Regions from separate parts of the Kluyvera huaxiensis genome, predicted to be linked through region 2. Evidence: predicted binding sites of a transcription regulator. Region 2 holds the regulator's gene; the other holds the start of a gene.
What was found. The regulator Fur, encoded in region 2, represses iron uptake genes when iron is present. The targets are predictions, from matches to a motif close to ATAATAATGAGAACNACTATCAA.

Region 1: a site for Fur is predicted at 1,928-1,950, ahead of zupT (zinc transporter ZupT). Genes of this name have one in related genera too.

The regions. Positions count from the first base shown of each region.
Region 1 covers NZ_JBEFLV010000004.1:226,771-231,087, forward strand. The annotation lists gene ubiK (ubiquinone biosynthesis accessory factor UbiK) at 1-62, opposite strand, end outside; FMN riboswitch at 184-334, shown strand; gene ribB (3,4-dihydroxy-2-butanone-4-phosphate synthase) at 440-1,093, shown strand; gene zupT (zinc transporter ZupT) at 1,148-1,921, opposite strand; gene ygiD (4,5-DOPA-extradiol-dioxygenase) at 2,116-2,904, shown strand; gene ABOC97_RS06590 (glutathionylspermidine synthase family protein) at 2,908-4,068, opposite strand; gene ABOC97_RS06595 (DUF1190 family protein) at 4,074-4,317, opposite strand, start outside.
Region 2 covers NZ_JBEFLV010000003.1:46,086-50,402, reverse strand. The annotation lists gene ybfF (esterase) at 1-382, shown strand, start outside; gene ybfE (LexA regulated protein) at 513-806, shown strand; gene fldA (flavodoxin FldA) at 958-1,488, shown strand; gene fur (ferric iron uptake transcriptional regulator) at 1,785-2,237, shown strand; gene ABOC97_RS04190 (ChiQ/YbfN family lipoprotein) at 2,353-2,688, opposite strand; gene chiP (chitoporin ChiP) at 2,739-4,145, opposite strand.

The sequences.
Region 1 (4,317 bases), on a different contig from region 2:
CCTTTCGGCATGGATTCATGGACCTGGCGGGCGATTTGTTCAATTTTTTTCGGGTCGATCATCTGTGTTTCCCTGATTCTTTCGGCATTACCGCTATTGTAGTGGCTTCTCCCGGTGCGATAAACCAGAATTGTTCGAAGCTTATGCATTGCCGAAGATAATCAATAGCGTTATAGTAAGTACGCTTATTCTCAGGGCGGGGCGAAATTCCCCACCGGCGGTAAATCAGCTACGGCTGAAAGCCCGCGAGCGCTTCCTGTGTCCAACGGGAAGGTCAGCAGATCCGGTGTAATTCCGGGGCCGACGGTTAGAGTCCGGATGGGAGAGAGTAACGATCCAGTCGGGTTTATGCCCGCTCGCGTTATCTATTAGCCGTTTATCGGCACTCCTAAGACTGCCCTGATTCTGGTAACCATAATATTAATGAGGTTTTTTTACCATGAATCAGACGCTACTTTCCTCTTTTGGTACTTCTTTCGAACGCGTTGAAAACGCGCTGATTGCTCTGCGCGAAGGCCGCGGTGCGATGGTGCTGGACGACGAAGATCGCGAGAACGAAGGCGACATGATCTTTGCCGCCGAAAATATGACCGTTGAACAAATGGCGCTGACTATCCGTCACGGTAGCGGCATCGTTTGTCTGTGTTTGACCGATGAACGTCGTAAACAGCTGGAACTGCCGATGATGGTGGAAAACAACACCAGCGCTTACGGCACCGGTTTTACCGTTACCATCGAAGCAGCACACGGCGTGACCACCGGCGTTTCCGCCGCTGACCGCCTGACTACCGTTCGTGCAGCAATCGCCGACAACGCTAAGCCGTCAGACCTGAACCGTCCGGGCCACGTTTTCCCGCTGCGCGCGCAGCCGGGCGGCGTTTTGACCCGCGGTGGCCATACTGAAGCCACTATCGATCTGGTAAGCCTGGCAGGTTTTAAACCGGCTGGCGTTTTGTGTGAATTGACCAATGACGATGGCACCATGGCGCGCGCGCCGGAATGCATCAAGTTTGCGAAGGAACACAATATGGCGCTGGTGACTATCGAAGATCTGGTGGCCTACCGTCGTGAGCACGAGCGCAAAGCAAGTTAATTGCGCTCCCTTACGAAAAAGCCCGGCTCACTGTGCCGGGCTTTTTTATGGCTGTTAACCAATCCCCATCGACTGTAATGCCACCAGACTTAATCCCATCACCGACATCCCGCATAGCACGCCGTAGCTCGGGTTGTTGTTGGGATCGATCTCTTTAGCCAGCGGCATCAGTTCATCAACCGACAGCGCGACCATAATCCCGGCGACGGCGGCCATAATTGACGCCATCAGTACCGGTGACACCATGCTACCGAGAATCGCCCACGCCAGCACGCCGCCGAGGATTTCTGCCATACCGGAGATTCCCGCCCAGAATACCGCTTTGCGCTTTGACCCTGTGGCCGCATACACCGGCCCGGCGACCGCCAGCCCTTCCGGGATATTGTGCAGCGCCACGGCGAGCGCAATACCGAACCCCAGCTCTAAATTGTTGCTAGCGGTGACGAAGGTGGCTATCCCTTCCGGGAAGTTGTGCAGGCTGATCCCAAGGGTCAACAAGACCGCCGTGCGGCGGATATTGCGCGGCAGCGGCTGAGTGGTTTCTTGCATCAGATCTTGCGGATGAGCATGCGGCAGCGCGCGATCCAGCGCGAAGTAACCAATAAGCCCCACCACGAACATGCCGTAGCCTAACACCGGCGACATACCTTCGGTGCCAAGCGCCGCGGGCAGCATCTCCATCAGCGAGATCAGCAGCATAATCCCAGCGGCAAAACCGAGTGAAAAGGCCAAAACCCGATTTGACGGCTTTTGTCCAATAACACCAAGAATGGCGCCAATGAAGGTGGCAGCGCCTGCCAGTAATGTCAGAATCAGCGGTACCGACATCGCTTACTCCTTATGATAATGATTATCATTCATGATATTGGAATTCATCACGCCTGGCGAGAGGCGAATAGATTCTTTACTGCATCCTTACATTCAAATTTTCTGAAGATCATCATCACGCTTATCTGAGTTTATCCTCACGGAAAACAGGTTAATGTGGTGTTATTCAAATATGCCTCTGGAAGGATAACATCATGTCTCGTAGCCGAATGCCAGCACTGTTTTTAGGTCACGGTAGCCCGATGAACGTACTGGAAGATAACCTGTATACCCGTACCTGGCAGCACCTCGGTGAGACATTACCGCGGCCGAAAGCGATAGTCGTCGTCTCTGCGCACTGGTTTACCCGTGGTACGGGAGTCACGGCCATGGAAGCGCCTAAAACGATCCACGATTTTGGCGGTTTCCCACAGGCATTGTACGACACGCATTATCCGGCACCTGGCTCACCGGAGCTGGCGCAGAAGCTTGTGGAGCTGCTGTCACCGGTTCCTGTCGCGTTGGATACGGAAGCCTGGGGCTTTGACCACGGTTCATGGGGCGTGTTGATTAAGATGTACCCGAACGCGGATATCCCGATGGTGCAGTTGAGTATTGACAGCACCAAACCGGCTGCCTGGCATCTGGAGATGGGGCGCAAGTTGGCCAGTCTGCGCGATGAAGGCATTATGCTGGTGGCGAGTGGTAACGTAGTACATAACCTGCGTACCGCAAAATGGCACGGCGATTCCGCACCGTATCCGTGGGCCACGTCATTTAACGACTATGTTAAGGCGAATCTGCAATGGCAAGGGCCGGTTGAACAGCATCCGCTGGTGAACTATCTGCAGCATGAAGGCGGTTCGCTCTCTAACCCAACGGCGGATCACTTCCTGCCGCTGCTGTATGTTTTAGGTGCATGGGATGGAGAAGAACCCATCACGATCCCGGTAGATGGTATCGAAATGGGTTCCTTAAGCATGCTGTCGGTGCTGGTGGGCTAACGGTTACTCAACAAAAATGTGGGGATAGAAACGCGACAGATCCTGGGTGATCAGCGCTCTGTCCTCACGGATGCCAATCCCAGCTGGCTGATCGTTGATAAGCCAGCTGCCAATTAACATATAGCTATCGCCAAATTTTGGTAACTGATAGAACTGCTGCACGATCATCCCTTCTTCGCCGTACGGGCCTTCCACCTGTTCGATGGTTTTGCCGTTTTCGACGATCGAGATATTCGCCCCTTCGCGGGAGAAGATAGGCTTCACCACATACTTATCCATCGCGGGATAAGCGTCTTCGGCAAAGTAGGCAGGCAGCAGGTTCGGGTGATCCGGGAACATTTCCCAGAGCATCGGCAGCAGCGCCTTGTTGGAGATAATGCTCTTCCACGCCGGCTCCAGCCAGCGCACGCCAGCGTCTTCCAGCTTGGTGGAGAACATTTCACGCAGCATGTATTCCCAAGGATAGAGCTTGAACAGATTGCCGATAACCTGATCCTGCAGATCGGTAAACTGGCCTTTTTCGCCTAAACCAATTTCATCGATATAGAGGAACTCGGTGGCGACTTCCGCTTCGGCTGCGCAATCTTGCAAATACTGCACCGTACCGCGATCTTCCACGGTATCCTGGCAGCAGGTGAGATGCAGCAGTTGGAAACCGTGCTGCTCGCGCAGTTCGGTAAAGCGCTCGATTAACTTTTCTTGCAGGCTGTTGAACTGGTCGCTGCCTTCCGGTAGGTTGCCGGCGTTTAGCTGATCTTCCAGCCAAATCCATTGGAAGAACGCCGCTTCATACAGCGAAGTTGGTGTATCGGCGTTGTTCTCTAACAGCTTCGGTTCGCCGGTACCGTCCCACGCCAGATCGAGGCGTGAATAGAGCGAAGGCTGCTGGGTTTGCCATGACTGGCGGACGAAACTCCAGGTATGTTTTGGAATGCGGAACCTGGCCATCAGTTCATCGCTGGCTATAACGCGATCCACCACTTTCAGGCACAGCTGATGCAGTTCGGCGGTGACGTCTTCCAGCTTTTCTACCTGCGCGAGCGTCAGCTTGTAATAGGCCTCTTCACTCCAGTACGGTTCGCCATACATGGTGTGGAAGTTAAAACCATATTCAGTCGCTTTTTCACGCCAGTCTGGGCGTTCAACAATACTGACTCTTTCCATGATAATCAGCCGCCCATTGAACGGGAGGTGCTGCCCGTCGCGCTACGCTGCATGGTGGACTGCTTCGCCACGGACTCGCCAAAGCCGCCGCGGGTGACGGTGCTGGTGGTCGCAGGTCTTGGTGCCATCGCAGTTTTCGGTACGTTCATAGAACGACCCGGCTGCGCGGCGCCGTAGTTTTTACCGCCTGCATCGGTGTATTTACCGTAGGCCGGGCTGGATGGGTTTTTCGAGGTGAAGACAGGCTGT
Region 2 (4,317 bases):
TGCTGCGATCAATGCAGTGACCAACGCCGGTGTTGCCACGCGCCAGCAAGCGGCTACCGTCATGCGTGAATTCCTTCATGAAGAAGGGGTCATCCAGTTCCTGCTGAAATCCTTCGTTGACGGCGCCTGGCGCTTCAACGTGCCGGTGCTGTGGGAACAATACCCGCACATTGTTGGCTGGGAAACTATCCCCGCGTGGGATAAGCCTGCCCTGTTTATTCCCGGCGGCAATTCGCCGTACGTTACCGAAGCCTATCGAGACAGCCTTTTAGCCCAGTTCCCGCAGGCCAAAGCGCACGTTATTGCCGGTGCCGGTCACTGGGTGCATGCGGAAAAACCAGACGCTGTACTGCGCGCTATCCGCCGTTACCTCGCAGAGTGATTAAAAATGCATCGACCGCGCGCCAGAATGGCCGCGGTCGTTGGCGTGCGGGTTCCACTGATGTATGATTGCGCGCTGTCTGCGCTGGGCACTGCCCGGTAGCTTGTTTTCCCCGAAGTCACTCAGAATCATGGCAAAAGAACAAACGGACCGTACGACACTAGATTTGTTCGCAAATGAGCGTCGCCCGGGAAGACCAAAAACCAATCCGCTTTCGCGTGACGAACAGCTCCGCATCAATAAGCGCAATCAGCTAAAACGCGACAAGGTTCGCGGGCTTAAGCGTGTCGAACTGAAGCTGAATAACGAAGCCGTTGACGCGCTCAACGAGCTGGCGACTGCCCGTGATATGAGCCGCAGCGAACTCATCGAAGAGATGTTGATGAACCAGCTTGCGCTGCTGCACGGACAGGGGAAAGTCTGAAAAATCCCCCCAAAACACGCTTTCATGTAGCAGAGTGTGCAGTCCGGCACGATTGCTGTTTCCGCACACTGCGCTGTTCTGCTATGATTGCCCTTATCTGTGGGCAATAAGCCACCACCATATCATTAAGTTTCAAGAGGTTATTTTACTCATGGCAATCGTTGGCATCTTCTTCGGTAGCGATACCGGAAACACCGAAAATATCGCAAAAATGATTCAAAAACAGCTTGGTAAAGATGTCGCTGACGTGCATGACATCGCCAAGAGCAGCAAAGAAGATCTGGCTGCGTTCGATATCCTGCTGCTGGGTATCCCAACCTGGTACTACGGTGAAGCACAGTGCGATTGGGATGATTTCTTCCCAACGCTGGAAGAAGTAGATTTCAACGGTAAACTGGTTGCGCTGTTCGGCTGTGGCGACCAGGAAGATTACGCGGAATATTTCTGTGATGCCCTGGGCACCATTCGCGATATTATTGAACCACGTGGCGCAACCATCGTGGGTCACTGGCCAACCGCAGGCTACCATTTTGAAGCGTCTAAGGGACTTGCCGATGACGATCACTTCGTGGGTCTGGCGATTGACGAAGACCGTCAGCCAGAACTGACCGCGGAGCGCGTTGAGAAATGGGTTAAGCAGGTGGCTGAAGAACTGCACCTGGACGAAATCAAAAACGCCTAATCGCAATAATGAGGTGTAATTATCAAATTGCACCTCATTAATAGGTAAAAGCAATTAAAATAATAGCTACAAATTTTTAACTTTTTATCGCATACCTGTACAATATCTTCTGATTTAGCGCAGGTTCATCGCTCAGTTTGTCGGTGAAGCCTCGTTTTTGAAAGCTTAGCTTACCCGGGCCTTGCTGTTTTCATTTTGATAGGGCCATTCTATAATGAGACGCATTAATTCGGGTGCATTCTCTGTGAAACTTTCGCTGATGGAAGTTAATCGTTTAGCAACAGGACAGATTCCGCATGACTGACAATAATACCGCATTAAAGAAGGCTGGCCTGAAAGTCACACTTCCACGGTTAAAGATTCTGGAAGTTCTTCAGGAACCTCATAACCACCATGTCAGCGCGGAAGACTTATACAAACGCCTGATCGACATGGGTGAAGAGATCGGTTTAGCCACGGTTTACCGCGTACTGAACCAGTTTGATGACGCTGGCATTGTGACTCGCCATAATTTTGAAGGCGGCAAATCCGTATTCGAACTGACTCAGCAGCATCACCACGATCACCTGATCTGCCTCGACTGCGGCAAAGTTATCGAGTTCAGCGATGATTCGATTGAAGCGCGCCAGCGTGAAATCGCGACCAAGTACGGGATTCGCTTAACCAACCATAGCCTGTATCTTTACGGTCACTGCGCTGAAGGCGACTGCCGCGAAGATGAACACGCTCACGACGGCATCGAAAAATAACGACCGCCGCTCGTCAAAAAACCAGCCATTGTGTGCTGGTTTTTTTTTGCCTATCGGTCTGGTATCGACATAAAAAAACCGCTGCAAGCAGCGGTTTTCAGTTCTTAACACGACATTATTTTTGTGGCGTATTGTTGCTGCGAATTTCCTGCCAAATCTTATCGCACTTGCTGGCCACGGCCTGGTCGTTACCCGTTTTTCTCGCCAGAATACACTGCTGATAATCCAGCACGCGTACGCTTTCCTGGTTCGCGAACTGCTCGTGCTTCTTATCTTGTTTCAGCACGTTCAATACGCTCTGGCAGGCCTGGATTTTATCCGGATTACCTTCCGCCGTATTGATACAGGCGCTATAGGCATCTTTCAGTTTGGTGTCTTCTTTCGGCGCAGGTGACTGCGCACAAGCGGTAAGGCCGACAGCCATTAAGGCAACAATAATCAATTTTTTCATGCGATGAACCTCTTAGCGGCGGCAGAGGTTTCCCCCTGCCGCGTCATGCATCAGAAAATAGTGAACGGTGCGATAACCATGAATTTCACGTCACGCTCGTCCTGGAAGATGTTGCCGTAACCACCGCCCCAGCTTGGAATGTCGGAGTGGTTGTCATACTGGGTGAAGTGCAGTTTGAACAGAGTCCCTTTCGCGCGGCCATCCTGTACGGTGTAAGCCACATCGAGGCTGTAAGCAGACTCTTTGATTTTGTTGTTTTTGTCGTAGTAAGCATCTGGGTTCATCTGCCAGGTCGATGGCTTAGCATCCCATGCGTAGACGTAAGACGCGCCCACTGCCCAGCCCGGGAGATCCCAGTTTTTCAGGTCATACATCGAACCGAAGAACACCGCTTTTTCGCCGTTGGCGTTGAAGTCAGAGCGGTTATCCCACCAGATATCCAGACGACCGTTGGAGGAAGCGTAGGTTGGCGTCATACGCTGCAGGAAGAAGCCCTGCTGACCTTCAGCTTTAACCCAGGTCCCTTCCAGGCGGAAGTCGAAGACCTCTTTCAGCTTGTAGCCGAAGGTTAACGCTTGCAGCCACGCGGTGCCGTCGTAAATATCGTTCACACCGTGATCGCTCACTTTGTCACGGGTACCGTAGAACTGATAGCTGGTGGTCAGAGGGCCGCCAGGGATATCGAATTTGTAGCTACCTTTGGCGAAGTACTGATCAACATAGCCTTCTGCCTGACCAAATGCCGCTTCCAGCACCAGGTCATTTTTGAAATCGTATTTAGCGCCGATGGAGTGCAGGTAGTCGACCTTGGTCTTCTTATCGTTCTGATAGAAGTTATCCATTTCCAGATGCCAAGGTGCCTTGTACTCATTGGTCCACATGTAGGAGAAGCTCAGTGCACCGTTGTCGCCGTAGTCGAAGTTCGCCCCGGCTTCAGCGCCCTGGTAAGTACCAGGCATAAAGCTCCAGTGTGGTGCCAGCAGAGTTTGACCGGTTGGCTGAATGTAACCGGCACGTGCCCAGGTTGGCCCAAGCTTGAATTTAGCTGCCGCTTTATACAGGCTGATACCAGACTTATCACCGCTGTAATCTTCGCTATAACCTTTGTTTTTTGAAGAGAACGCGATTTCGTTCGGGTGACCACTTTCGCTGCTTTCGTTCATTTCAATCGCGGTAAATGCAGCGATATCAAGACCGAACATATCGGCGGCATAGCCAGACTGGAAGTCGAGATTGGCGTTCCAGGTGGAGTGAGAAAGGTTGGTTTTATATTTATCGTGATCGGTAACATCTTTACGGTCACGCTCACGCTGCCAGTAATAGATGCCGCCAGTTAATGATGAGTCGTCAATGAACCCTTCAGCTTTTGCATCCGGTGCCATTGTAAAGCCCGACAGTGCTGTCACACCGGCGATAGCCAGCGCCAGCGTACTACGTTTGCCACTAAACGTACGCATAGTTAAATCCTCTTTGACTTTTAAAATGCCGCCGCAAAGCAGAGGCAAAAAAATAAAAACTTTAAAAAAAATGAACTTCTGGAAAAAGGTGTTTCGCTACACCGATAGACTATTTTTCGCGACGCGAATTATCAATCCTTTTCCGCAACAAGAGTGCAGGATTATGACAAAG